3 regions of the Sanguibacter sp. Z1732 genome follow, and region 2 is predicted to be linked to each of the others. Evidence: riboswitches for the same ligand, from Rfam matches in the RefSeq annotation. Region 2 holds a riboswitch; each other region holds the start of a gene.
The links. A riboswitch is a leader RNA that binds a small molecule or an ion and turns the genes downstream of it on or off. The one in region 2 is predicted to bind S-adenosylmethionine.
Positions count from the first base shown of each region.

Region 1: another riboswitch for S-adenosylmethionine. It lies ahead of ACRRRO_RS05140 (O-succinylhomoserine sulfhydrylase); the one in region 2 lies ahead of ACRRRO_RS05680 (methylenetetrahydrofolate reductase).
Region 3: another riboswitch for S-adenosylmethionine. It lies ahead of ACRRRO_RS15815 (hypothetical protein); the one in region 2 lies ahead of ACRRRO_RS05680 (methylenetetrahydrofolate reductase).

Region 1 is NZ_CP194857.1:947,055-956,501, forward strand. It holds gene ACRRRO_RS05125 (NAD-dependent protein deacetylase) at 1-740, shown strand, start outside; partial or broken gene tadA (tRNA adenosine(34) deaminase TadA) at 785-1,218, opposite strand; gene upp (uracil phosphoribosyltransferase) at 1,627-2,262, shown strand; gene ACRRRO_RS05140 (O-succinylhomoserine sulfhydrylase) at 2,343-3,566, opposite strand; SAM riboswitch class I at 3,572-3,662, opposite strand; gene ACRRRO_RS05145 (NAD(P)H-dependent glycerol-3-phosphate dehydrogenase) at 3,876-4,937, opposite strand; gene ACRRRO_RS05150 (alpha/beta fold hydrolase) at 5,060-6,085, shown strand; gene ACRRRO_RS05155 (hypothetical protein) at 6,153-6,641, shown strand; gene ACRRRO_RS05160 (hypothetical protein) at 6,638-7,612, shown strand; gene ACRRRO_RS05165 (hypothetical protein) at 7,609-8,112, opposite strand; gene ACRRRO_RS05170 (hypothetical protein) at 8,152-8,715, opposite strand; gene ACRRRO_RS05175 (hypothetical protein) at 8,712-9,086, opposite strand.
Region 2 is NZ_CP194857.1:1,050,051-1,059,497, forward strand. It holds gene metE (5-methyltetrahydropteroyltriglutamate--homocysteine S-methyltransferase) at 1-2,081, opposite strand, end outside; gene ACRRRO_RS05680 (methylenetetrahydrofolate reductase) at 2,111-3,079, opposite strand; SAM riboswitch class I at 3,138-3,238, opposite strand; gene ACRRRO_RS05685 (hypothetical protein) at 3,390-3,740, shown strand; gene ACRRRO_RS05690 (hypothetical protein) at 3,725-3,907, shown strand; gene icmF (fused isobutyryl-CoA mutase/GTPase IcmF) at 3,961-7,518, shown strand; partial or broken gene ACRRRO_RS05700 (fumarylacetoacetate hydrolase family protein) at 7,755-8,590, shown strand; gene ACRRRO_RS05705 (SDR family NAD(P)-dependent oxidoreductase) at 8,587-9,345, shown strand; gene ACRRRO_RS05710 (FadR/GntR family transcriptional regulator) at 9,407-9,447, shown strand, end outside.
Region 3 is NZ_CP194857.1:3,011,459-3,020,905, reverse strand. It holds gene rsfS (ribosome silencing factor) at 1-53, opposite strand, end outside; gene ACRRRO_RS15850 (hypothetical protein) at 107-1,879, opposite strand; partial or broken gene nadD (nicotinate-nucleotide adenylyltransferase) at 1,876-2,521, opposite strand; gene ACRRRO_RS15840 (hypothetical protein) at 2,586-2,747, opposite strand; partial or broken gene ACRRRO_RS15835 (glutamate-5-semialdehyde dehydrogenase) at 2,959-4,252, opposite strand; gene ACRRRO_RS15830 (hypothetical protein) at 4,249-4,518, opposite strand; partial or broken gene ACRRRO_RS15825 (hypothetical protein) at 4,481-4,636, shown strand; gene ACRRRO_RS15820 (hypothetical protein) at 4,799-5,182, opposite strand; gene ACRRRO_RS15815 (hypothetical protein) at 5,145-5,804, opposite strand; SAM riboswitch class IV at 6,090-6,203, opposite strand; gene proB (glutamate 5-kinase) at 6,350-7,495, opposite strand; gene obgE (GTPase ObgE) at 7,590-9,077, opposite strand; gene rpmA (50S ribosomal protein L27) at 9,184-9,441, opposite strand.

The DNA.
Region 1 (9,447 bases), 100 kb from region 2:
TCCCCGACTACCGGGGACCGGACTCCCCGCCCCGGACACCGATGACCTACCAGCAGTTCGTGTCCGACCATGGCTTCCGCCGCCACTACTGGGCCCGCAACCACGTGGGCTGGCGGCACGTGCGCACCACCGAACCGAACCGTGGGCACCGGGCACTGGCCGCCCTGGAGGCCACCGGACTGGTCAACGGCGTGATCACCCAGAATGTGGACCTGCTGCACCAGGCGGCCGGCTCCAAGCGGGTGATCGACCTGCACGGTCACTACGACGCCGTCATCTGCCTCACCTGCGGCCATCGGATGACCCGCACCCAGTTGCACCGCGAACTGGAGGAACTCAACCCGGGTTTCGCCGATGAGGTCAGCGTCGCCGACGTGGAGATCGCCCCGGATGCCGACGCGGTGATCGAGGCCACCGAGGGCTTCCGCGTGCTGCCCTGCCCGGTGTGCGGTGGGATCCTCAAACCCGACATCGTCTACTTCGGGGAGAACGTCCCCAAGGACCGGGTCGCCCGCGCCTATGCGATGGTCGACGACGCCGAGGCGTTGGTGGTGCTCGGCTCGTCCCTGACGGTGATGTCGGGTCTGCGGTTCGTGCGGCACGCCGCCAGGAACGGACAACCGGTGGCGATCGTGAACCGCGGCAGCACCCGGGGCGACGCGCTCGCCGACGTGCTGGTGCACGCCGGCACCTCCGAGACACTCACGGCGCTGGTGGCAGCGTTACCGGCACCCTTGTAGCGGACCGGACCGGCTCCCCTGGTCGCCTCTGGAAAGCGGGCCGCTCAGCGTCGCTCGGCGAAGAAGTCCCGCAGCAGTTGCGCGCACTCGGGGCCGAGCACGTCACCGGTCACCTCCGTTCGGTGCGGCAATCTGGAGTCGCGAACGATGTCACGGGTGGATCCGCACGCGCCCGCCTTGGGGTCCCAGGCCCCCAGCACCACCCGGGCCACCCGGGCCAGCACCGCCGCCCCGGCGCACATCGCGCACGGCTCGAGCGTCACCACCAGCGTGCACCCGGTCAGGCGCCAGTTGCCCATCGCCCTCCCGGCCGCGCGCAGGGCGAGGATCTCGGCGTGTGCCGTCGGGTCGGCACTGGCCTCCCTGGCGTTGTGCCCGACGGCGCGATCACCTCACCCTCGGGGTCGAGCACCACCGCCCCGATCGGCACGTCACCGGCGGCGCCGGCCGTGGCTGCCTCGCGCAGGGCCAGGCGCATCGCGGCCGCATCGCCGGGCCGGGGAATGGATGGATCGGCGGCGGGGTCGGCAGTGGGATCGGCGCGCGGGCTGCGGCTGCCGCCCGCACCCCCACGACTGCGGTGGGCACCACCACCACGCCTGCGGTCGGTACCCCCATCGCCGCGGTCGGCACCACCACCACGCCTGCCGTCCGCCCCCCCATCGCCGCGGTCGGCACCACCCGCACGCCTGCCCTCCGCCCCCCCATCGCCGCGGTCGGCACCACCCGCACGCCTGCCGTCCGCCCCGCCGCGGTCGGCGCCACCACCACGACTGCGGTCGGCACCTGCACCCGCGGTCGGAGCGGTGCCGGTGTGATCCGAACCTGGTTCCTGAGGGCCCGTTGTCATGGTGGCCAGTGTGCCTGGTCGGTAGGTTGGGGCGTCATGCGCCTGCACGTAGTCGAGCACCCACTGATCGCCCACAAACTCACCGCCCTGCGGGATGAGCGCACGCCGTCTCCCACGTTCCGCCAACTCACCGAGGAACTGGTGACCCTGCTGGCCTATGAGGCCACCCGGGAGGTGAGCACCGAGCCGGTGCGGATCTCCACCCCGGTCACCTCCACCATCGGCACCAGGATGGCCGATCCACAGCCGATCGTGGTGCCCATCCTGCGCGCCGGACTGGGCATGCTGGAGGGGATGACCCGGCTGCTGCCCACCGCGGAGGTCGGGTTCCTGGGCCTGCAGCGCGATGAGGACACCCTGGAGGCGATCACCTACGCCAACCGGCTGCCCGATGACCTCACCGGGCGGCAGTGCTTCGTGCTGGATCCGATGCTGGCGACCGGCGGCACCCTGGTGGCCTCGATCGAGTACCTGTTCGAACGCGGTGCCCGCGACGTGACCGCAATCTGTCTGCTCGCCGCACCCGAAGGGCTCGGCGCGGTGGAGGAGGCTGTGGGAGACCGCGCGGACGTGACGATCGTGACCGCCGCGGTGGACGAGGGCCTGAACGAGAAGGCCTACATCGTGCCCGGCCTGGGCGACGCCGGCGACCGCCTCTACGGCGTCGTCTGACCCGGGAGCCCGCTGACTTCGCGGCATCCACCGTGATCGCGCGCCACCTCGAACCCGAGATCAGGGCATCTGCCGCGACGTCAGCGCAGGGCCTGGTCGAGGTCGGCGCGCAGATCGGGCACGTCCTCCAGGCCCACCGACAGCCGCACGGTGGCAGGGGTGACTCCGATCGCGGCCTGACCGGCCGCACCCAGTTTGCGATGCGTCGTCGTGGACGGATGGGTGGCCATCGACTTCACATCGCCCAGGTTGTTGGACAGGTCCACGATCCGCAGGGCGTCCAGGACCGCGAAGGTGCGCTCCTTGACCCGCTCGGCAGCACCGGCGCCATCGGTGGCCACATCGAAGGTGACCACGGTCCCACCGCCGCTCATCTGCTCCTTGGCCAACACCTGCTGGGGGTGGGAGTCCAGGAGCGGGTACCGCACCGAGGCCACCCCGGGATGCCCCTCCAGCCATGTCGCCAACTCCCACGCCGCGGCGCTCTGGGCCCGCACCCGCAGGGCGAGCGTCTCCAAGCCCTTCAGGAGCACCCAGGCATTGAACGGGCTGAGGGTGGGCCCGGTGTTGCGAATGAAGTCCTGCACCGGGCCGCAGATGATCTCGCGCGGGCCCAGCACCGCCCCGCCCATCACCCGGCCCTGCCCGTCGATGTGCTTGGTAGCCGAGTACACGATGAGGTCGGCGCCGAGTTCCAGCGGCCGCTGCAGCACCGGGGTGGCGAACACGTTGTCCACGATCACCAGCGCACCGGCGCGGTGGGCCAGCCGTGAAACCGCAGCGATGTCGACCAGGTCCATCATCGGGTTCGAGGGGGTCTCGAACAGCACCAGGTCAGCCGGGGTGGCCAGGGCCCGCTCCCAGTCCTCGATCCGGTGGGCGTCGACGTAGTCGGTGCTGACCCCCCACTGGCCCATGATCTGGTCCAGCACCACGAAGGTGGACCCGAACAGCGCCCTGCCGGCCACGATCCGCCCGCCCTGTTCCACCAGCGGGGCGATCGCGGCGAACAGCGCGGACATCCCGCTGGCGGTGGCGTAGCAGGCCTCCGCTCGCTCCAGCAGGCGCATCCGCTCCTCGAATGCGGCAACGGTGGGGTTGGAGTAGCGGGAGTAGGTGAAGATGTCGAGTTCACCTGCGAAGGCCGCCTCGGCGTCGGCGGCCCGTTCGTAGGCGTAGCCCTGGGTGAGGAACATCGGCTCGGCGATCTCGCCGAACTCGGTGCGCTGCTGGCCCCCGCGCACGCCCACGGTGGCCGGTCCCACACCCTCGGGCAGGGAACATCGAGGTTGTGGATCGCTCATGGCTGCCTCCATCGTTCCTGGCGGTAGCACCGTCCGCGTCCGCGGGGGTTGCTGCAGCGTCGTCGAGCCAGATCTCTCGGCTGCTCTGGATGGTCCTGCGCCAGGCTACGTCCCGGCACCGGGCGGGCCGACGTCGATTCCGGTCCGTCCCACACTGCAAGACGTCCGTAGTGGACGACGACCGCAGTGCACGACGCCGGCGACGCAGGACGCCGCCAGTGCACGACGCCTGCTGCACGCCAGCCCAGCGGCGCACGTCAACCGGCAGCGCACGCCAGTCCGCAGCGCACGCCAGCCCGCGGCTGCGCGTCAGCGCATCCCGCCGAAGAAGTCCTCGAACGGCATCTCCAGGGGCTCATCGTTGGCGATGATCCCGTACAGGTGGCGCAGCAGCGGGAACTCCTGCGCACCGATCACCTCGCGCTCGGTGAGCTTCTCGATCGCCGCCCCGATCACCTCGATCGCGGCCACCCCCTCCAAGGTGACGCCCTTCATGTGCTGGTCGCGCACCTCCGAGAACGGCACCCCCGATCCCACGTAGCGACCGGCCCGCACGTTGCGTCCCCCCATCGAGGTGACGAACATGTCTCCCACACCGGCAAGGCCGGTGGTGGTCTCCCGGTCTCCGCCGAGTAGTTCGATGAACCGCAGCATCTCCCTGGTGCCCTGGGCGAAGACCGCGGCTCCGTAGTTGTACCGGCGGTATTGCGCGGCGCCCTTGCCGGCGGCGTCGAGCAGCCCCTCCATGAACCCGGCCGCGAAGGCGTAGACGTTCTTGGTGGCGGCGCCGACCTCATGCCCGATGAAGTCGGTGGACGTCCACACGTGATAGGAGTCGGTGCGGAACATGCGCGCCAAGGAGTCCAGGGACTCCTGATCGGTTCCGGTGAGCACTACGGCGGTGTCGTGCTCCACCGCGACCTCCCCGGCGATGGAGGGTCCCACGATCGCCGACCACGTCACCTGTCCGGACAACTCGGCGCCCACCTGCTCCATCAGCACCTCGGGGAGGATGCGCAGGTTCCCCGCCTCATCGGCGTCCATGCCCTTGGTGATCGAGAGCACCCGCATCCCGGGCCGCAGCAGAGCGCTCAGTTGCTGTCCGGCCCAGGCCACCCCGAAGGAGTTCACCCCGCTGATGGCCACCTCGGCCCCCTCGAACGCCTCCCGCGCCTGCTCCAACTGGAAGGTCGTGACCCCCTCCGGTAACGCGATCTCCAGGTGCGGGTGCACTCCGGTGCGCTGGATGGAGTCGATGATCTCGGTGTCCAGGTGGGTGCCCACCAGGTGGACCCGATGCCCGTTGCGGGTCAGCGGCACGGTCAGGGCGGAGGCCATGATGCCGGCCCCCAGGATCGCGACAGCACTCATGCGTTATGTCCTCCTCGGGTTTCACTGCGGCACTCGTCGACACCGCGTCCGCGTGCGGGCTCACCTCGACTGGAACCAGCGTACTCACCACCCGCCCGCGGCTCCGGTGTGAGGATGGGATGGTGAGCACCTCTCCCGATCCCACGCACCCGGCCGACGACGACGGCGCCTCCCGTGATGGGGGCACCTGGGCGCCCGACGTCCTCGGAGAACCCTGGCGGGCGCGCACGCTCAGCCTGCGTCCCGACAGCCGCGGAACCCCGGTTGCCACCCTGGTGCGCCACCGGGCGGGGCCACCGGAGCGTCGCCGTCACCCTGAGGCGGCGGTGCTGTATCTGCACGGGTTCGCCGATTACTTCTTCCAGTCCGAGCACGGGGCTGCCTGGGCCGCGCGTGGTTATCACTTCTACGCCCTTGACCTGCGGGACCACGGCCGCTCCATCCGAGACGGGCGCCGGCCCGGCTGGTCCAGCGGGATTAAGGTGCACGCCGAGGAGATCACCGCCGCGGTGCGTATCATCCGCGCCACCGGGGTGCGTCAGGTGGTGCTGGTGGGCCACTCCACCGGCGGTCTGATGGCCGCGCTGTACGCCGACCGCAACCCCGCCCTGATCGACGCGGTGGTGCTGAACAGTCCGTGGTTCGACCTCAACCGGCCGGCACCGGCGCGCCGCCTCCTGCGGCCGCTGGTGACGATCCTGGGCCGGGTCGCCCCGGACCTGGTGGTCAGCACCCTGGGTGAGGCCTACGGGCGCAGCGTGCACGCCGAATCCGATGGCGAGTTCGACTACAACCTTGACTGGAAGCCGCTCGCGGCCTTCCCGGTGCGCGCCGGTTGGCTCGCCTCGGTGGTCCGGGCGCAGCACCGGGTGCGGCGCGGTCTGGACATCACCGCGCCGGTGCTGGTGTGCACCAGCGGCGCCTCCGGACATCCCACGCGCCCGAGCACCGAAGACCTGGCCGGCACCGATGCGGTGCTGGGGGTGGAGGACATGACACGCTCCGCCCCGCTCCTGGGCGCGCATGTGCGGGTGCACCAGTTCGAGGGCGGTCGGCACGACCTGGCGTTGTCCGCCGAACCCGTCCGGACCGAGTACACCCAAGCCGTCCTGGACTGGGCCGGCGATCAACTCCGCCGGCCACGCTGAGCCCGCTCAACTCCGCAACTGCCGGTGCGTGACGGTTGGCGCCCCGTGCGTCGCTAGAGTCACCCGCATGGCCCAGCACGCCGATCCCTGCATAGATCGCTCGGCGCCCCACACCCGCGCCACGGTGCTGCTCGGCCTCGACCTGCTGCGCAACACCGGCGCCCTGCTGCGCCACCATTGGCTGCCGCTGACGCTGATCGCCCTGGCCGCGCACCTGGCCCAGCACTACCTGATGGAGCTGGTCATCCTGATCGCCCGGGCCGGAGCGGTGCCGGGGCTACTGGCGCTCTCACTGGTGCCATTCATGCCGATGCTGGCGGTGGTGGGCATGTTGCTCGTGCTGCGCCGCCGGTCCGGCCACGCCTCTCCGCTGGCGGACCTGATGGCAGCGGTGGCCGCTGTCCTGGTGCCGTTCCTGGTGGTCTACCAGAGCGGCGGCGGCCTGGAGGACGATATGCGCGCCTACGTCAGCAGGGGCTTCGACGACGATATGGGCCGCACCGAGGATCTCGCCGATCTGGACACCGTCAGCCGTCTCCGGTGGCGGAGTCGGTGACGGTGCTGCTGGTGGTCTTCACCGCCGTGCTGGTGCGGGTGACGGGGATCCGCCTGGTGCGGAGCCGCACCCTGTGGCGCAGCAACAAGGACCGGCGCCGGATGGGCCTGCAGGTGGTGGTGGGCTACGCCGAGATCGTCTGGATCGTGCTGGGTGCCTACGTGGTGACCTACGTGGCCTCCGAGTTCCGGGCCTGGTGGAGCGGGCGCCAGGTAGCACAGTGGTTGCGCGATCTCGGGGGCTGGATCGAGGGCGTCTGGCCGGCATTCGGTCTGGTGGCTCCCGCGGCGCTGGAGTGGACCCAACTCGTCCTCGCCGGGGCGGTCACCGCCATCCTGGTGCCGGTGTCGTGGCTGGCGATCGGCGTGATCGTCTACGGGGTGCAGGCCACCGATGTGGTCGGGGTCCAGGACCTCATCCGGCTGCGCCGGACCAGCGCCGCCTTCGCGAGGGTGGCTGCCCGGGTGGGGATGGCGCCGATCGTGCGGGCCTGGAGACTTCTCGGGGCCGCGGATGGACGGTTCACCGCCCTGATCGGCGCCGCCGCAATGATCCTTAAGGCCGGATGGACGCCGGTGCTGACGTTCTGCCTGGCCTACGTGAGTATCTCTCAACTGCACTACCTGGTGTGGGGTGTGGCCGGACGAGTTGCTCCCACCCTCGACGGTGCCCAGTGGCGCTCGCTGTCCGCACCGATCGCCATGCTCAACGACACGCTGGTACTGATCCTGTCCACCGCGCTGCTGGCCGCGAGCGCCGATGTGTTGCTGACCAAATTCGGGGCGCCCTCCTGGCTGCGGTTGCCGCCGCGGTCCCCCGCAGGGGCCACCGACCTGGCTCGGCTTCCGCGGCCCGAACCGGCCGAACTCCTTTCCGGCGGTCCACCGCGGCCGGTGCCACCACCCCCACCGTCGGAGCCGGCGCGCCCGGAAATCCCACCACCGGACACATCGGCGCCGTCCCCGGGCTAGCCCGCTGGTAACTCCAAGTAGTCGGGGTTGAGGTGGAACTGGCTCTGCACCCGGATGTACCGGGGCTGGGCGTCATCGGGGATCAGGACCATGAACCGCTGCACGTCCCCGACTTCACTCGTGCCGTCCTCGTCCTGACAGGTCGGCACGGAGGTGTAGCCCTCCACCCCGGTCGGCACGTGCCGGCCGATCTCGTAGAGCCGGCCCCGCGTGTCCTCCACGTATACCCGGCAGTTGGCCACCTCGCTGTGCTCGATGTGCAGTCGCAGCGCGATGTGCCAGTAGTTGTGCCCGTCCATGGGGCTGACCTGCTCGGACCAGGTCTGCACCGACTCCAGCAGCGCCACCCCGTCCACGGAGGCCCCCAGCCCGTTGGCCTCGGCGACACCGTCCTCGCCAGGCACCACCGCCACGCGCGGCCGGGAGTCCCAGGCGGTCCGGAAGTGCGTACTGGTCTGCCATGCGGCAACCAGGGCGACGATCGCCAGCAGAGCGCTCATCACGCCCACCGCCGGCGCGCGACCACACCCGGCCGGCCCTCACCGCCGGCCCCCCGGCAGCAGTTCACGGCGCGCCAGCTCCACCGGACCGGCCTCGACGTCACCGGGGTCAAGGTACACCTGAGCCCGGCCGAACCGGACCGGGGCGTACAGCCAGCGCGACTCGACGTAGATCTCCAGGGTCATCTCCCCCAGGGCGTCAGCAGGCACCTCGAAGGCGACCTCTCCGCGCTGCCATAGGTCCGGTTCGGCCGGCCACAACCCGGTGGCCCCTCGCCCGGACACCTCGAACTGGCGGCCCTGGTCATCCACCAGCACCATCGAACTGACGAAGGCCTCCCGATCGTCGGTGGCATAGGACAGGTCCAGCACCACCCACAGCCCCGAGGTAGCGAGCGTCTCGCCCCCGGAGCCGGCGAGGGTGGCCACCGGGCGCGCCCCGTGCAGGTGCACCGTGACCGGGTGCACCCGGGAGTCCTGGCCGAACTCCACCGTCGTCGGGATCTGGGCGGTGGCAACGCGGCCCTCCTGCCACTCGTTCACGACCATCCCGGCGGCCACCGCCGCGAGCGCCAGCAGAGCGGTGAGCAGCGCGCGTCTCACCGTTCATCCTCCACCAGCGCCGGGGGCACCGTGCCGGTGCGACTCAGGTGCACCTGACCGACGCGTTCGCGCTCGTACCAGGTCTCGGACTCCAGCAGGAAACTCCAGGCCGATTCCAGGTCGGTGATCTGCACCGTGATCTCATCCGGGATCGCCTCGGCATCGGAGACCGCGATCAGGCTCACCACCTGGACCTCCAGCCCGGGCGCGAATCTGGTGGCCAGGCGGCCGTCGTCGATGCGCAACACCTCACTGTGATCGGGGTTGGCCACATCCTCATCGAGGGTGATCGCGCCCAGGCCCTCGGGGACGGTGGTGACGCGGCGGTCCAACGAGACGGCCTGGGTGTGGGTGCCGCGCACGGTGAGCACCAGCCCCAACCACGCATCGGCGCCCTCCGGCAGGTACGGGTGTGTACCTGGTCGGAGACGAAGTAGGTCTCCAGCGCCAGGTCATAGGGCCCCACCGCAATCGGCTCGCCGGGCGGGAGGGCAGGAAGGTCACGAACCGGGGCGGGGGCGAACCCGCCCACCAGGCCGACCACCAGCGGGACCACCACGACCATGCCGATCAGCACACGCCGGGGCCACGTGGCCACCAGCCACCCGATGAGTTGGCGCACCGAGATGTCCCCATCGATGGCGGCCAGATCCTGACCCGACACATAGTGCAGGGTAGAGGATCCCACGGTGCGCAGAGCCCTATGATGGGCGCACACACGACCATCTGGGA
Region 2 (9,447 bases):
GGGACGATCTCCATCTTGGACCGGGCCGCTTCCACCGAGGTCACGTCGGCATCGAGGCCATCGATAGCCCCGATGACCTCACCGAACTCGGAGTAGCACAGGTGGGTGTGCACCTGGGTGGCGTCCCCGGCGCCGGCGGTAGCCAGCCGGAACGCGTTGACCGACCAGTCCAGGTAGTCCTCGTGTTCTTCCTGGCGCAGCGGCAGCAGTTCCCGAAGCGCCGGCTCATCCACCTGGATCAGCCCGATCCCGGCCGCCTCCAGATCCGCCACCTCATCGCGCAGCGCCAGGGCCACCTGGTTGGCGGTCTCACCCAGCGGCTGATCATCGCGCACGAAGGACCAGGCCAGGATCGTCACCGGACCGGTGAGCATGCCCTTGACCGGCTTGTCCGTGCGGGAGGCGGCGTAGGTGGACCACTGCACCGTGATCGGTTCGGGCCGGGACACGTCACCCCACAGGATCGAGGGCCGGGTGCACCGGGATCCGTAGGACTGCACCCACCCGTTCTGGGTGACCGCGAAACCGTCGAGGTTCTCGGCGAAGTACTGCACCATGTCGTTGCGCTCGGGCTCGCCGTGCACCAACACATCCAGGCCCAGTTCCTCCTGCAGCGCGATCACCCGGTCGATCTCGGCGCGCATCGCCGCCAGGTACTCCTCTCCGGTGATGTCGCCGCGTCGTGCCTTCGCCCGGGCGCGCCGCACCTCGGCGGTCTGCGGGAACGACCCGATCGTCGTCGTCGGCAACTCCGGTAGGTCCAGCGCCGCCCGCTGGGCGGCCTGCCGGGTGGGGTAGTCGCTGCGCGCGAAGTCGGCCTTCGACAGCCGGCCCGTGCGCTCACGCACCACGGGCACCGTGACCCCCTCGGCGCCGGCCCGATTGGCCCGCACCGCGCGGGAGGCCTCGAACGCGTCGGCGGCCCGCTCGGGCCCGGCCGCCAGGGCCCGGACCTCACCGACCTTCTCATCGGCGAACGCCAGCCAGGACCGCAGCTGCGCGGGCAGCTGGGGTTCATCGGCCACGGTGTGCGGCACGTGGAACAGCGAGGTGGAGGTGGACACCGCCACGGTGGCCTCGGGCCCGGCAGCGCCGCGCAGGGCGGTGAGTTTCTCGTGGGCGGCGTCCAGGTCGGTGCGCCACACGTTGTGCCCATCGACCAGCCCGGCCACCACCAGGGTCACCCCGGACAGGTCCGCACCCGCCACGTCGTCGGGGACGTCCCCGCGCACCAGGTCCAGTCCGATCGCCTCCACCCCGCTTCGGGCCAACGGGGTGAACGCGCTGCCCAGCCGGTGGTAGGGCGCGGCCACGAACAGCGCCGGTCGCTCACTCGCCCCGGCCAGGGTGGTGTAGACCCGGGAGACCAGTTCGCCGAGTTCGGCCCGGGAGATCGGCCAGGTGTCGGAGACCAGCCCCGGCTCGTCCAGCTGCACCCAGGGAGCACCGGCCTCGGCGAAGGCGGCCAGCCACCGGGCGTACACCGCGGTCAGGTCATCGATACGGTCCAGCGGGCTGAAGCCGTCCGGGGCCGCCTCACTGGCCTTGGACAGCAGCAGGAACGTGATCGGACCCACCAGCACCGGGCGGGTGATCACGCCGTCCTCGGCGGCCTCGGTGAACGCTGCCACGCTGGGGGTCTCAACCAGATCGAAGGCGGTCTCCGGGCCGATCTCGGGCACCAGGTAGTGATAGTTGGAGTCGAACCACTTGGTCATCTCCAGCGGTGCCCGGTCACCCTCCCCGCGGGCCACGGTGAAGTAGCCGGCCAGGTCCAGCGATCCGTTCTGATCGCGCAGGTCGTCGAACCGCGCCGGGATCGCCCCCACCTGTGCGGCCACCGAGAGCACCTGGTCATAGAAGGTGAAGTCGGAGGGGATCGAGGCGTCCTGGGCGTCCAGACCCAGGCCACGCAGGCGGGTGCGCAGATCCGCACGCAGCGCGCGTGCGGATGCGGTCAGTTCGGCGGCGTCGGTGCGGCCGGCCCAGAAGGACTCCACGGCTCGTTTGAGTTCGCGATCCGGGCCGATCCGGGGGTAGCCCAGGATGGTGGCGGCGGGGAACGGGGTGTGCTGTGTCATGAGACTTCCTGTTCGGGTGCGGTTGAAGATCAAGCCGACGACGGCGGGGCCGGGTGGGGGCGCTCCTCGCCGGGGCTCAGGCCAGGGTGGGAACCGGGGCGCAGCCCGGACCCGTAGAGCAGGTCCAGTGCCGGCGTGGCGGTGTTGAAGGTGTACACGTGCAGGCCGGGTGCCCCGAGGGCGAGGATGTCGTTGACCAGCGAGCGGGTGGCCTGCAGACCCAGCCGGTAGGCCTCCTGCTTGGAGGCAGCTCCATCCAGCGTGTCCAATAGACCCTCGGGGGGGCGTACGCCGGTGAGTTGGTGCAGCTTGCGCAGCCGGCGCGGGTCGGTCAACGGGATCACCCCCGGCAGGATCGGGATGTGCACCCCGGCCGAGCGGGCCTGTTCCAGCAGCGCGGCGTAGTGCCCGGCGTCGTAGAAGATCTGGGTGATCGCGAAGTCGGCACCGGCCTCCTGCTTCTCCACCAGGGCGGCGATGTCACGCGGGTCGACCACCGGGTTACCGGTCTTGTCGCGCAGTGCGCCGGGATAGGTCGCCACCGAGATGCTCAGCGGGTTCACCTGCCCGGTGGTGGCACCGGCATCGCCGAACCGTTCGGCCTCGATGGACCGCAGCAGGCGCACCAGTTGGCTGGAGCGGGTCAGCCCCTGCGGGTGCGGCTCCCAGTCCGGTTCGCCCGCGGGCGGGTCCCCGCGCAGGGCGAGGAAGTCGCGCACCCCCTCGTCGAGCAGGTCCTCGATCACCCCGCGCAGTTCCCCCGCGGAGGCCCCCACACAGGTCAGGTGGGCGATCGGGGTGACCTCGGTCTCGGTGACGACCCGCCGGATCAACTCCCGTGAGGTCTCCCGGGTGGAGCCGGACGCGCCGTAGGTGATGGAGAAGAAGTCCGGTTGGGCCGCGGCCAGTTCCGCGAGGGTGCGCACCAGGGCGCGCTCGCCCTTCTCCGAGCGCGGGGGGTAGAGCTCGAAGGAGATGGTCGGTCGGTCGGAGGGCACACGAAGAAGGCTAGCCGTGCTCATCGGATGCGCCCGTCGGGGGATGCCTGCATGAAGAACTCCATCGGTCCTGGCGTGAGCACCCTTCCCGCGGGAGGCTTCCGTTGGGGGTTGCTGCGGCGTCGTGGAGCCAGGTCTCTCGGCCGCTCTGGATGGTCGGTAGCCAGACTACGGGCCTGCTGCCGGGCAGGCACAAGAGTAAAGTCCGCCCGTCTCATCCCCTGAGATTCCGGTCTGGCTGGCGCCGTGACGCTCGTGAGGTGTCCGCAACGCCCCGGGACGCACTCGGCTTGCGCCGTAGGGTGGTCGCGTGCGCGCCGACCGGGACCCGATCCATCAGGCCCATCAACAGTGGGTCCGGCACGGCTGGGCTGAAGCCGCCGACGGCATGGCCCTGGTCACCTCGATCGTGCGGGTCAACCAGTTGCTGGCCGAGCGCATCGATTCGGTCCTGCGCCCGATGGAGTTGACCTTCGCCCGGTACGAGGTGCTCCGGTTACTGTCGTTCGCCGCCGGAGGGGAGATGGCGATGTCCCGGATGGGCTCCTTGCTGCAGGTGCACCCGACCAGCGTGACCAGCCTGGTCGAGCGGCTGGTGCGCAGGGCTACGTGGAGCGGGTGCGCAGCAACTCCGACGGCCGGGTCGTGCTGGCCTCCCTGACCGTTACCGGGAGGACGGCCGTGGAGGAGGCGACCAGCGCGCTCAACGCCGAGGTCTTCATCCGACCCGGTCTGCCGCCCGAACAGGTTCGGGAACTGACGAAGTTGCTGGGCCTGATGCGCGCCGACGGCGGCGATCAGGTGCAGCCACCCCCTATCGAGGAATAGTTGGATGTCCTAGTATCTGGAGTAGTCGCACCCGACGGTGAGCCGAGGACGCCATGACCGAACAAGCACGACCCCTGCATGTGCCGGAGCACCCGGTCCGCGTCGTCACCGCTGCCAGCCTGTTCGACGGGCACGACGCCTCGATCAACATCATGCGCCGGATCATGCAGTCCCAGGGCGCCGAGGTGGTGCACCTGGGCCACAACCGGTCGGTGCAGGAGGTCGCCGAAGCCGCACTGGAGGAGGACGTCCAGGCCGTTGCCGTCTCCTCCTACCAGGGCGGGCACGTGGAGTACTTCGAGTACCTCGTCGACCAGCTCGCCGAACGCGGCGCCGGCCACATCAAGGTGGTCGGCGGCGGGGGCGGCGTGATCGTGCCCGAGGAGATCACTCGGCTACGCGAATCGGGAGTGACGATCTTCTCCCCCGAGGACGGTCAACGACTCGGACTGCCGGGGATGGTCAACCAGGTCATCGAACAGGCCGACGTCGACCTGTGGGAACTCGGCGGAGCCGACGTCCACGCCGTCCTGGCCGGGGACCGGACGGCGCTGGCCCGGGCGGTCACCGGCGCCGAACTGGGGCGCATCAGCGAGGCCGACCGAGGCCGGTACGTCGAGGCCGCCGGGCGGCGCACCGTCCCGGTGCTCGGGATCACCGGCACCGGCGGTTCGGGCAAGTCGTCCCTGACCGATGAGGTGCTGCGCCGCTTCCGGGTGGACCAGGGCGACCGGTTACGCATCGCGGTGCTGGCCATCGACCCCACGCGGCGTAAGGGCGGTGGTGCGCTGCTGGCCGACCGGATCCGGATGAACGCCCTGGGCGGTGAGCAGACCTACTTCCGGTCCATGGCGACCCGCGGGGACAGCGAGGTGCCCGAGGCGGTCCCGGCCGTCCTCGACATCCTCAAAGCGGCGGGTTTCGACCTCATCATCGTCGAGACCCCCGGGATCGGGCAGGGTGACGCGGGCATCGTTCCGCTGGCCGATGTGTCCCTGTATGTGATGACGCCGGAGTTCGGAGCGGCCAGCCAACTGGAGAAGATCGACATGCTCGACTTCGCCGACGTGGTCGCGATCAACAAGTTCGAGCGCCGCGGAGCGATGGATGCGCTGCGCGATGTGGGCCGCCAGATGGTGCGCAACCGGGAGGCCTTCGGTTCCAAGCCACAGGACATGCCCGTCTACGGCACCTCCGCGGCCACCTTCAACGACGACGGCGTGACGGCGCTGTACCAGGAGCTGCGCGACCGGCTCGGCGAACACGGACTGGAGGTGGGCGCGGGCGCGTTGCCCAGAGTCGACGTGCGGTACTCGTCGATGATCACCCCGGTGGTCCCCGCGGCCCGGGTGCGCTACCTGGCCGAGATCGCCGAAACGGTCCGGGGCTACCATGCCGACACCGAGACCTACGCCGATGCGGCCAGCCGGGTGCAGCACCTGGAGTTCACACTCGAGGAGTTGTCCGCGGCAGGCAAGGCGCACGACGACGTGGCCCGGCTTGCCGAGGACGCACGCCGGGCGTTGCCGGCCGAGGTGCTCGAACAGCAGCAGCAGTGGCCGGCGACGGTGCAGGTCTACTCCGGGACCGAGCACACGGTGCGAGTGCGCGAGCGTGACATCACCACCCGCCTGACCCGGGAGTCCCTGTCCGGCACGAAGGTGCCCCGGGTGGCACTGCCGCGCTTCCGCGACGCCGGGGACATGGTGCGCTTCTGGCGCCGGGAGAACCTGCCCGGGCGCTTCCCGTTCACCGCCGGGCTCTATGCGTTCAAGCGGGCCGATGAGGATCCGACCCGGATGTTCGCCGGTGAGGGCGACCCCTTCCGCACCAACCGGCGGTTCAAGCTGCTCTCCGAGGGCCAGCCGGCCACTCGGCTGTCCACCGCGTTCGATTCGGTCACCCTCTACGGTCACGACCCTGCCGCCCGGCCCGATATCTACGGCAAGGTCGGCACCTCCGGTGTCTCGATCGCCTCGCTGGAGGATATGAAGGCTCTCTACGACGGCTTCGACCTGGTGTCGCCGGCGACCTCGGTGTCGATGACGATTAACGGGCCGGCACCCACCGTGCTGGCGTTCTTCCTCAATGCCGCCATCGACCAGCAGCTGGACGCCTTCCGCCAGGACGAGGGGCGCGAGCCCTCAGCCGCCGAAGCCGAGGAGTTGCGCGGGCACGCCCTGGCGAACGTGCGCGGCACCGTGCAGGCCGACATCCTCAAGGAGGACCAGGGGCAGAACACCTGCCTGTTCACCACCGAGTTCTCGCTGCTGCGGATGATGGGCGACATCCAGCAGTGGTTCATCGACAACGGGGTGCGCAACTTCTACTCGGTCTCGATCTCCGGCTATCACATCGCCGAGGCCGGGGCGAACCCGCTCAGCCAGTTGGCGTTCACGTTGGCCAACGGGTTCACGTACGTGGAGTCCTACCTGGCACGGGGGATGGACATCGACGACTTCGCACCCAACCTGTCCTTCTTCTTCTCCAACGGGATGGACCCGGAGTACTCGGTGATCGGGCGGGTGGCCCGCCGCATCTGGGCGGTGGCGATGCGGGAGAAGTACGGCGGCGGCGAGCGCAGCCAGAAACTGAAGTACCACGTGCAGACGTCGGGTCGTTCCCTGCACGCCCAGGAGATGGACTTCAATGACATCCGCACCACCCTGCAAGCCCTGATCGCCATCTACGACAATGCCAACAGCCTGCACACCAACGCCTACGACGAGGCCGTGACCACCCCGTCGGCCGAGTCGGCGCGCCGGGCGCTGGCGATCCAACTGATCATCAACAAGGAGTGGGGACTGGCACTGAACGAGAACCCCAACCAGGGCTCGTTCATCATCGATGAACTCACCGACCTGGTCGAGGAGGCCGTGCTGGCCGAGTTCGACCGGATCTCCGAACGCGGTGGTGTGCTCGGCGCGATGGAGACCGGGTACCAGCGCGGCAAGATCCAGGACGAATCGCTGCTGTACGAGCACCGCAAGCATGACGGCACGCTACCGATCATCGGCGTGAACACCTTCCGCCGTCCACCCTCGGAGGAGCCCGAGGACGCCACGGTGGAGCTGGCCCGCGCCACCGAGGCGGAGAAGCGCTCCCAGTTGGAGCGCGTGGCCGACTTCCAGGACCGCCACCGCGAGGAGGCCACCGAGGCGCTGGAACGGCTCAAGCGTGTGGCGGTGACCGGCGAGAACGCCTTCGCCGAACTGATGACCGCCGCCAGGGTGTGTTCCCTGCAGCAGGTGACCGAGGCATTCTTCGAGGTGGGTGGGCCAGTACCGGCGCAACGTGTGAAACAGAACGCTTCCGGGCGGAGTGTCGGTGCCGGGGTGCATGCTGAGCGGGTGCGACATTGGAGGCAGATGGCATCGGCTGGACACCGGCGCCGATCGCCCGCAGATGCGGAGGAGATCATGACACAGCACACCAGGGAGAACACCGAGACCACCGAGGCCGAGGCGCGCGCCGAACGCGACGCGGTCCTGCACCTGATCGGCGGGGACGAGGACGGCCTGCGCGCCCGGCTGGACGGCGAGGGCCTGACCGGATGGGAGTGGTCGCTGCTGAGCGAACTCGAGCAGTGGGATCAGCGCCTCGGCGCCTGAGCCATCCCGCCCGGGCCGAGGTCCCGCCCGAGGGACACGCCTTGAGCGAGAGACACCCCCAGCCGATTCAGTTGGAGAATCGGTCCGCAGGTGGGTGGCACACCCGACTTCGAGCCCGAGGTTCCGCCATCCGGTCAAGGTCGACACCCTAAACATCGGATGACTAGGCTTTGGGCTGGCATCTGGGAGCCCCCGGCAGCCCCGACAACACCACACCAGAACAGGGAAAGAACACCATGCGATTCGGGCGAGTAGGACCGGCCGGGGCTGAGGTCCCGGCAGTACTGGACGGCGACACCTGGCGCGACCTGCGCACGGTGACCGAGGAGATCGACGGCGAGTTCCTCGGCCGACAGGGTGAGGTGGACTGGGCCGGTGTGCTCGGGGGCCTGACGCCGCTGGAGCCCGGCCGCATCGGCGCCCCGGTCGCACGGCCCGGCAAGGTGGTCTGCATCGGCCTGAACTACCGCGATCACGCCGCCGAGTCCGGGATGGACATCCCCGCCGAACCGGTGCTGTTCATGAAGGACCCGGCTACCGTCGTCGGCCCGGATGACCAGGTGCTCATCCCCCGCGAGTCGGTCAAGACCGACTGGGAGGTCGAACTCGCCGTCGTCATCGGTCGGACCGCCCGGTACCTGCCCGACGAGCAAGCGGCTCTGGACGCGTGGCCGGGTACGCCATCGCCAACGACGTGTCGGAGCGGGAGTTCCAGCTCGAGCGCGGCGGGCAGTGGGACAAGGGCAAGAGTTGCGAGACGTTCAACCCGCTCGGCCCGGTACTGGTCACCGCCGATGAGGTGGCCGACCCGGGCAACCTGAACCTGCGCCTGTGGGTGAACGGGGAGCTGCGCCAGGACGGCACCACAGCGGACATGGTGTTCGGCGTCGGGCACATCATCCACTACCTGAGCCAGTTCATGGTGCTGCACCCCGGTGATGTGGTGAACACCGGCACCCCGGCGGGGGTGGCGATGGGCCTACCCGGCCAGCCCTACCTGCGCGCCGGTGACGTGATGGAACTGGTAATCGAGGGCCTGGGCCGTCAGCGCCAGGAACTGGTGCAGGCATGAGCGCCCCGGCACAGGACCTCGCGGGGCTGGTGGCCCTGGTCACCGGCGGTGCTTCCGGGATCGGAGCCACCACCGCCGTCGAGTTGTCCGAGCGTGGGGCGCGGGTGGCGCTCCTGGACCGTGACGAGGGCGCGCCACCGGAGGGGCTGCCCCTGTACCGGGCCGATGTGCAGTCCGATGACGAGGTCAATTCCGCGATCGAGCGGGTCGTTGCTGATCTCGGCGGCTTGGACATCGTGGTCAACAACGCCGGGATCGGCGCCCAGGGCGATGTCACCCAGAACTCCTCCGCGGATTGGCTGCAGGTACTGGACATCAACGTGGTCGGCATCGCACGGGTCAGCGCGGCCGCCATCCCGCACCTGCGCCGCTCCCGGGCAGCCGCGATCGTCAACACCTGCTCCATCGCCGCGCTGGTGGGGCTGCCCCAGCGGGCCGTCTACACCGCCTCCAAGGGCGCGGTGCTGGCGCTGACCCGGGCGATGGCGGCCGATCACGTCGGTGAGGGCATCCGGGTCAACTGCGTCTCCCCCGGCACCGTGAACACCCCGTGGGTACAGCGGCTGCTCGCCTCGGCGGAGAACCCCGAGACGATGCTCGCGCAGTTGCGTGCCCGCCAGCCCACCAATGAGCTGGTCGAACCGATCGACGTGGCCCGTGCGATCGCCTACCTGGCTTCGCCGCTGTCCGGAGCGGTGACGGGTATCTCGCTGTCGGTCGACGGCGGGATGAACGACCTGCGCATGCCTTCCTGAGGCCGGTACGTTCAGCGCGGTACAGCCCCTGGCGAACCCGCCCCTCACTATGCTCAGCGCTATGGCAGTCACCGACCACGCGATCACCAAAATCAAGTCGAT
Region 3 (9,447 bases), 2.0 Mb from region 2:
GCCGCGAGTGCGGCCACCTCGGTCAGTTCGATGGCTCGTTCGTCAGCGGGCACGGTTCTCCTCGGGTAGACGCCCTGGTCGAACCCAGTCTACGGCCCGGGCCGCCTCAGCGGCCCGTTGACCAGAGGACGGAACCGGACAGTCCGAGGACAGCGGCGTCGTCGTCCCCGAACAGGTCCCCGGTGGCGAACAGGTACACCAACGCCCCGAGGATCGCGATCACCAGAACCAACACCAGCATCTGCAGCGCGAACAGCCAGCCGGGCGTCTTGCGTGCCTCGGCCTCGTGGAGTTCGTCCTCGGGGGCCTCCTCCTCCGCAGGGCCCACCGGCTGTACCGGAGGTTCGCCGACTTCAGCCGAGCGCATCGCCGAGGTGCGCAACGGTGGCGTGGGGCGTGCCGCCGGCTCGGCGTCGGCCCTGGCCCGCAGGGCCGCGGCCCGCTGCAGCGACTCCCAGCGCGGCGTCATGTCGAAGGCGCCGTCGTCGTCCTCGGTGTCGGCGCTGGCTACCGAAGGGGCCGACGACGGCGAGTGCGGCTCCTGCGGTGAGGTCACCTCGGGCGCTCGGGACGGTGTCGGCGCGGAAGCCGCGGCCGGTCCGGAGTCTGCGCTCGGTGCGGAAACCGCGGTGGGACCGGAGTCGGTCGTGGGCGCGGAAGCCGCGCTCGAACCGGAGCCAGCCGTCGGTGCGGAAACTGCGGGAGGACCGGAGTCACCGCTCGGTGCGGAAACTGCGGGAGGACCGGAGTCACCGCTCGGTGCGGAAACTGCGGGAGGACCGGAGTCACCGCTCGGTGCGGAAACCGTGTCAGAGTCCGAACGGGCCGTCGGCGCGGAAGCGGCGGTGGCCCCGGGGCGCACCGTCTGCTGGCTCACCTCGTAACTGACCGCCGGGATGTCCACAGCCGAGTGCCAGGAGGTCGGGGACGAGGATTCACCCTGCTCCCCCACCGCGATGCCCTCGGCCGCGGTGTTCGCCTCGCGGACCGCGCGCTGGATGGCCGTCAGTTCCCCTGATCCGTCGACCCCGCGGCGGGCCCGCACCGAGGCCGGTGGCCGCACCACCGGACGCCGGCCGGTACTGGTGCGTTCGGCCGGCCGGGCATCCATCGTGGGCGGTGCCGGCGCCGCGGCTCGCTTGTCCCGCAGGGACTTGCGGGACACCGGCACCATCAGCGCCGTCGCCGGGCCGCCGTCGGGCGAGGGCGCGCTCGGCATCGCCGGACTCCCCTCCCGTTGCTCGGGCTCGGACCGGGTCTCCTGATCCTCGGAGGTACGCCCGGCCGCAGGCTCCTGCGGCTCACGCCGCTCCTCGGCCTCCTCCGAAGCCCGGTCAGCCGCGGCCTCCTCCGGCACGCTCCCCGCCGCAGGCTCCTCCGGCTCACGCTGGGCTGCCGTCTGCCCGGGATCGCTCCCGGCTGTGGGACCGTCAGGCTCACGTCGACGCACCGGTTCCTCGGTCCGGTCTGTCTTCGGCTGTGCGGGCGGCTCGGTCGCCGACGGCGCGGACAGTGCCGACACAGCCGAGGCCGCGGTGGCGGCCCGCTCGGCTTCCCGGCGCGCCCGTCTGCTGCGGGGCGGCGGATCCGTAGCCGAGGCCGCTGAAGCAGCGCTCGCCGGTTCGGCGGCCGAGGCGGCCGACAGGCTCTCGGCCTCGATCCGCTCGAACTCCGAGGTGGGTACCAGACCGTCGGGCCCATAGGTCAGGGCACCGCTGGCCAGCGCCTCATCACGGGCGCGCCGTTCGCGCCGTGTCAGGGGACGCTCCTCCGCCCGGCCCGCCGCGCGGGCGCGGGCCCGCTCGGCCTCACGCCGTCGGCGTCGCTCCCCCAGACCGGCCGTGGTGGTGTCCTCGTTCGGGTCGACAGGCTGGTTCACGCCGAGGTCACCGCCACCGCGTCACTGTCCCTCCCGTCAGTGCTGACACCCAACTCCGGCCGGTGGAACGTGGCTGGGTCGCGGTACAGGCCGTGCTTGGCGATGTACTGCACCACGCCGTCGGGTACCAGGTACCACACCGGCTTGTTCTCCGAGACCCGTGCGCGGCAGTCGGTCGAGGAAATCGCCATCGCGGGAATCTCCAGTAGGGAGTACTCACCATCGGGTAGGTCCTGACCGCTGAGTTCGTGCCCCGGGCGGGTGACTGACTCCCACGAAGTGGGCCAACTCCCACAGTTCCGGGGAGTCCTTCCACTGCAGGATCTGGCCCAGCGCATCGGCGCCGGTGATGAAGAACAACTCCGCTTCCGGGAAGGTCTTGTGCAGGTCCCGCAACGTATCGACGGTGAAGGTCACCCCGCCGCGGTCGATGTCGACCCGCGAGACCGTGAACCGGGGGTTGGAGGCGGTAGCGATCACGGTCATCAGGTACCGGTGCTCGGCCAGGGTCACGTCGCGGTCCGACTTGAAGGGCTGCGCGCCGGTGGGCACGAAGATGACCTCGTCCAGATCGAACTCGTCGGCCACCTCGCTGGCGGCAACCAGGTGACCATGGTGGATCGGGTCGAACGTGCCGCCCATGATCCCGATCCGGGTGCGCGTGGGTGTGCTCACGTCAACTCCGACACTGTGTAATCGGGCAGTCTCACTTGTGACGCTGGCGGGTACCAACCGAGCGGAAGGCGAGCGTCACCAAGAGCAGGAACATCAAGATGGTGATGGACACTACTCCATACCCCACGGGCGGCATGGGCATGTTCGATGCCTCAGCGGCCAATGCGGTGAAGGTCAGCAGCGAACTGCTCATCGACTCCGGTCCTCTCTGTTCCTGGCTCTACAGCCACAGTTTCGCACGTTCCCGCCCGGGTTCCTACCACCCCGGTGACGCGCGCCATACCAGGGGCGCTGCGCCGTCGATCATCCGAGACACAACTCTACCGCCCAGCTGACGCCGACCACCTGCCGGGCCACGCCGCGGTCCGGGCAGGCCTGCGCGGATGCGCCTCACCGTCAGCCGCTCAGGTTCGGATGTGCCCGTCTCCCTCCACCACCCAGGTGGTGGTGGTCAACTCGGTCAGGCCCATCGGTCCGCGTGCGTGCAGTTTCTGGGTGGAGATCCCGATCTCCGCGCCGAGGCCGAGTTGGGCGCCGTCGGTGAACCGGGTGGAGGCATTAACCATCACGGCGGCTGAATCCACCTCGGTGGTGAACCGTGCCACACTCCGGGTGTCGGTGGTACAGATGGCGTCGGTGTGCCCGGAGGAGTAGGTGCGGATGTGCTCCAGGGCGGCATCGATGTCATCGACCACGGCCACGGCCAGGTCGGCGCTGAGGTACTCGGTGGACCAGTCCTGCTCGGTCGCCGGGAGCACCTCGACGTTGCCCGGGGCCAGGGTGCGGGTGCGCTCGTCACCGTGGATCCGCACCCCGGCGCCGTCCAGGGCGTCAAGGGCCGCGGGCATGAAGTCCGCAGCGGCTTCGGCGTGGACCAGCAGGGTCTCCAGGGCGTTGCACACCCCTAACCGGTGGGTCTTGGAGTTCAGCAACAGGGACAGCGCCTGATCCAGCGGCGCGCCGGCATCGACGTACAGGTGGCAGTTGCCCACCCCGGTCTCGATCACCGGCACCGTGGATTCGGTCACCACCGTCTGGATCAGTCCGGCCCCGCCGCGGGGGATCAGTACGTCGATGAGCCCACGGGCCCGCATCAGCGCCTGGGCGCCGGCGCGCCCGTAGGCGTCAATGGACTGCACCAGGTCAGCGGGCAGGCCGGCCTGCTCCAGTGCCTCACCCAGGACCGCCACGATCTCCTGGTTGGACTGCGCGGCGGCCGAACCCCCGCGCAGCACCACCGCGTTCCCGCTCTTGAGTGCCAGGCCGGCGGCATCGACTGTGACGTTCGGGCGTGCCTCGTAGATCATGCCCACCACGCCCATGGGTACCCGCACCTGCCGCACCCGCAACCCGTTGGGCAACGTGGAACCGTGCAACACCTCTCCCACCGGGTCCGGCAGGGCGGCCAGGTCCCGCAACGCCTCGGCGATCCCCTCGACGCGGCCGGCGTCCAGGGTGAGCCGGTCCAGCAGGCCCGGGCTCATCCCGCCGGCCTCCTCCCGGCGCACGTCCACATCGTTGGCAGCCACGATCCGTTCGGAGGCACCCACCAACGCATCGGCCATCCGGTGCAGCGCGGCGTCCTTGGTGGCCCGGGGTGGCCCGCGCCAGGTCGCGGGCGGCCACCTTCGCGTCGGTGGCCACCTGCTGCACCTGCGCCGTCACGTCCGCAGCGGGCTGCGCCGTCGTCTGAGTCATGCAGCCAAGCCTACGCCGCCGCCGCGCTCCCAGGCCGCGGCCGGTGCGCTGCGGCCGTCGATCCGGGCCCGTCCGCCACGGGAACCGGCGAGGGCTGCCACACCGGTTCCCTCTAGGATCGTGCCTATGGACACCGCGTCGTTCTCCTCCCTGATCGCTTCGGCCCAGGAATACCTGAACCCCAGCGAGGCGGAGGACCGGAAGTCGGGTGATGTCGCAGCCACCCTGGTGACGGCCGCCGGAGCGCGGTACTCAGGGGTGTGCATCGACACCCCGTGCGGAACCGGCTTCTGCGCCGAACACGCCGCTATCGCCGCGATGGTGACGGCCGGAGAGTTCCGTATCGCCCAGATCGTGGCAGTGTGGCGCGATGAGGCCGGCACCCTGCACGTGGTCTCACCGTGCGGACGCTGCCGCGAGTTCATCCGACAGATCGACCCGGCGAACATCGACACCCAGGTGATCCTCGGCCCGGGGCGCTCGGCACCGCTACGCGACCTGTTGCCCGAGAACGACTGGCCGGCCGGACCGCCTGAGAAGGACGGCTCATCGCACCCGCACCGGGGCACGCCGGGAGCGAGCAGGCGTCGCCGCGGGCGTGACCGGAGCCGTCGCCGGCGTACGCAGCCCGAGTTCGGTCAGCGCCGGCAGCAGGTCCTGGGCCAGAGCCACCACATCGGTGGGTACCGAGGCCGGCACCACGGTGAACCCGTCGGCTCCGCCGGCCCGGACCCACGCGTTCCAGAGCGTGGCGAGGTCCTCGGCGGTCCCGATGGTGCGCAGAGCCGGCAGCCCGGAAGGCAATTCCAGTGAGGACAGCAGGTCCCAGCGTGCCTGTGCGCTGGCCCGATCGGCGGAGATCACCGTGTGCACATCGACCAACACCTTGACGTCACCGGTGTGCCCGGCCCCACTCGATTGCCGCTTCACGGATCGCAGCCCGGGCGGCACGGGCCTCCTCCAGGGTTGCCACCGACAGCCGTGCCACGTCAGCGCGCGCCGCAGCCAGCTCGGCGTCCACACCGTTGCGCACCGGTACCACCACCAGTGGACGGACCGGTTCGCGAACCACATCATCCACGGTGCGCTTGCGGGGGGCGGCCACCGGCGCGTCCAGCACCGCATCCACCGTGCGCGCACCGGTGCCCTGGGCGGTGGCGCCCTGCTCGAGCTGCCAGCCCGCGCGCTGGGCACTGGCCCGGTGCACCGAGGCGATGGCACCAGCGACGTGTTCGGGGCGCGTGATGCCCAGCGGAACTGTGGCCACCAGGGCGGCCCGGGTGGTGTGCCGGGCAAGGCGGGAGGTAGCCAGCGCCCCGTCCAGCCAGGCGTCCCGGCGCCGCTTACCACCGAGCCGGAATGTCTCATCCAGCGAGATCAGGTCCACCCCGCCCCGGTCGGCGAGGGAGGCCAGGCCGGCCAGGCGGCCCATGATGAATTGCTCGGTCTCGGCGTTGCGCTCGCGCTGCCAGTCCCGGGGCGCGCCGGCATTGGACAGATCCAATCCGACCAGGGACGCGGTCTCGTTCACAGATGCAGGTACAGCAGACATGGGGTGCTCACTCTCGGTGCAAGAAAGGGCTCAACATTGCTGCCTCAGCGCGGGTCGCACGCCCGGTGTGTCACGCATCGGGCTCAGGTGCGCACCGACCGGCTGAGGGGTGGCGCCGAGGGGCCGTCAGAGGGCCCGAGGCTGCCGGTTGAGGTGTCGGCTCAGGCCGACATGAAGCAGCAACACATCGCACACATCACACAGGAGACGTGGCGTCGCTGGTACGCAAGGGTCCTGTCGGTGTGCATCGCTGTCTTCATCCTTCTGTCTGCACCGCGGGGAGCGGTGATGCGCTTGCCGGGGGCCATGTGGCCCGCGGCCAGGTCATCTCCCGGAGCACCCCGCCGCGCGGGGGGTTGCCGGTCAGCAAGCCGGGACTTGGCGCTGACGCTCTGAACCTGGGATCAACCTATGAGTCGGATAGTTGCCGTGTCAACTATCTTGCCGTGTCAACTACCTAAGGGCTGCGCATTCGGTCGCCACGACGCGGTCCCAGTCCGAGACGCCGGAGCGCGCCGTCGGCTGATGCGACCGCCTCGCCGGCCTCAGTCGGTGCGGTCCAGCACCACCAGGTCATCCCGGTGCACCACCGCGCGGGCACTATCCGGGCCGAACTGCTCCCGCATCTGCACCGAGGTGCGGCCCAGACGCGCAGGGAGTTCCTCAGCGCTGTAGGAGGCCAAGCCTCGAGCCACCACCCGGCCGGCTGGATCCAGCACGTCGATCGGGTCGCCGGCGTCGAACTCCCCCGTCACGTCCACCACGCCGGCCGCCAGCAGCGACTTCTTCCCGGCAGTGATCGCCTGCACCGCACCCTCGTCGACGCTGATCGAACCTCCGGTGTGCGCGGCGTGGGCCAGCCACAGCCGCCGGGCATTGGTGCGCCGTCGGGCCGGCTCGAACCAGGTGCCCACGTCCTCACCGGACAACACGGCCCCGGCATTGTGTGCCGCGGTCACCACCACCGGGATCCCGGCGCCGGAGGCGATCGCGGCGGACTCCAACTTCGAGACCATGCCCCCGGTGCCCACCGCCCCGCCTCGTGCGGTGACCTCGATGCCCTCCAGGTCTCGTCGGTCCCGCACGCGTGCGATCCGCCGGGCACCGGGCAGCCGGGGCGAGCGATCGTACAGGGCGTCGACGTCGGTGAGCAGCACCAGGGCGTCGGCTTTGGACAGGTGCGAGACCAGAGCGGCCAGCCGGTCATTGTCACCGAACTTGATCTCCTGGGTGGCCACGGCGTCGTTCTCGTTGATCACCGGCACCACTCCCAGCGCCAGCAGTCGTTCGACGTTGCGCTGGACGTTGCGGTGATGTGCCCGGCGCACCACGTCCTCCACGGTGAGCAGCACCTGGCCGACGGTGAGCCCGTGGGCACCGAACGCGCGCGTGTAGTGCGCCATCAAGAGCCCTTGCCCGACGCTGGCCGCGGCCTGGGCGGTTGCCAGGTCCCGGGGCCGGCCGCTGAGCCCGAGGACGCCCAGCGCTGAGGCGATGGCCCCGGAGGAGACCAGCACCACCTGCCCACCCGCGGCTCGGCGACCGGCCAGGACCTCGACGAGCGCGGTGAGCTTGTGTACATCCAGCCGCCCAGCCGCGTCGGTGAGCGAGGAGGAGCCGATCTTGACCACGACTCGTCGGGCGCGACCGGGGTCCCCCAGTTCACGCCGGTCCGTCACGGTCTTGGTCACGGCACCATTGTGGCGCACCCGATCACGATTCGGACGGGACCGTCCATGTACTGGGCGCCCCGGGCCCCGTTCGGTGCGCGCCGATGAGGTGACCTCACTGCTCCCGGTCGATCCACAACTCCTCGCGAGCGGCAGCCTTGGCGTCCATCCGGTTGTGGAACTCCTCGCGTTTCTCCGCCCGAGTAGGCCGCTGCCGCTCCTCCAGACGCACGTCGGAGCCGCGAGCGCCCAGGAGTTCGGGGCCGGTCATCATGGTCGGCTCCCAGTCGAAGACCACGCCCTCGGGGCCGTCACCGATCACGACCTCCGCACCCGGGGTGGCGCCCGCTTCGAACAGCGCCTCCTCCACTCCCAGGCGGGCCAGCCGGTCGGCGAGGTAACCCACGGCCTCATCGTTGGCGAAGTCGGTCTGGCGCACCCAACGCTCTGGTTTGGTTCCGGTGATCAGAAAGTACTCGTGGTCACTCCTGCGCCGGGTGACAGCGAACCCGGTTTCGTCCACCGCGCGGGGGCGCAGCACCGTCGGGGTTGGCTCCGGCGGTGGGGCGGCATCGCGGGCCTGTTGCACGATCTCGGCCAGTCTGAAGGACAGCGGCCGAAGGCCCTTGCGCGCTACCGCGGAGACCTCGAACACCTCCAGGCCACGGGCCTCCAGGTCGGGCCGCACCAGATCGGCCAGGTCCTGGGCCTCGGGCACGTCCACCTTGTTCAGCACCACCAACCGGGGGCGCTGCGCCAGCGGCACCCGGCCACCTTCGATTCCGACGTCGGCACTGTAGGCATCCAGTTCCGCCTCGATCGCGTCCAGATCGCTGATCGGGTCCCGGTTCGGCTCCAGGGTGGCGCAGTCCAGCACATGGACGATCACGGCACACCGCTCGATGTGTCGCAGGAACTCCAGGCCCAAGCCCCTGCCCTGGGAGGCGCCGGGGATCAACCCGGGCACGTCGGCCATCGTGAACCGGGCCTGTCCGGCCTGGACCACTCCCAGGTTCGGTACCAGAGTGGTGAACGGGTAGTCGGCGATCTTGGGCCGCGCCGCGCTCATCGCCGCGATCAGGGAGGACTTGCCCGCCGAGGGGAAGCCGACCAGAGCCACATCGGCCACGGTCTTGAGTTCCAGTACCAGGTCCCGCTCCTGCCCGGGTTCCCCGAGCAGGGCGAATCCGGGAGCCTTGCGTTTGCGCGAGGCCAGGGCGGCATTGCCGAGCCCGCCGTTACCCCCGGCCGCGGCGACGTACTCGGTGCCGTGGCCGACCAGGTCGGCCAGGATCTCGCCCTTGGCGGTCTTGACCACGGTGCCGTCGGGGACAGCGAGGACCAGGTGCTCACCCTTCTTGCCGGTGCGGTTGTCCCCCATCCCCTGGGTGCCGTTGCCGGCGCGGCGGTGCGGAGAGTGGTGGTAGTCCAGCAGCGTGGTGACCTGGCTGTCCACCCGCAGGATCACGTCACCGCCAGGTCCGCCGTTGGCGCCATCTGGGCCCCCCAGAGGCTTGAACTTCTCCCGGTGCACCGACACGCAGCCGTTGCCGCCGTCACCGCCGCGAACGTGCAGCATCACGTGGTCGACGAAACTGGCCATCACGACCCTCCTGGCGGTGGTTGTGGATCGGGCGCCGGAACCGGCTGGGAATACGAAAGCGGGGGCGCCCCGACGCTAGCCGGTGCGCCCCCGCCGATGTCGAATCTCAGGCGTCCACAAGCGTGACGTCGACGACCTTGCGGCCCCGCCGGCTTCCGAACTGAACCTGTCCTGCGGACAGCGCGTAGAGGGTGTCGTCCCTACCGCGAGCCACGTTGATGCCGGGGTGGAACTTGGTGCCGCGCTGCCGCACCAGGATCTCACCGGCCTTGACGTCCTGCCCACCGAACCGCTTGACTCCCAGCCGCTGTGCGTTGGAGTCGCGGCCGTTCCGGGTAGAGCTCGCGCCCTTCTTCGTTGCCATGACGTA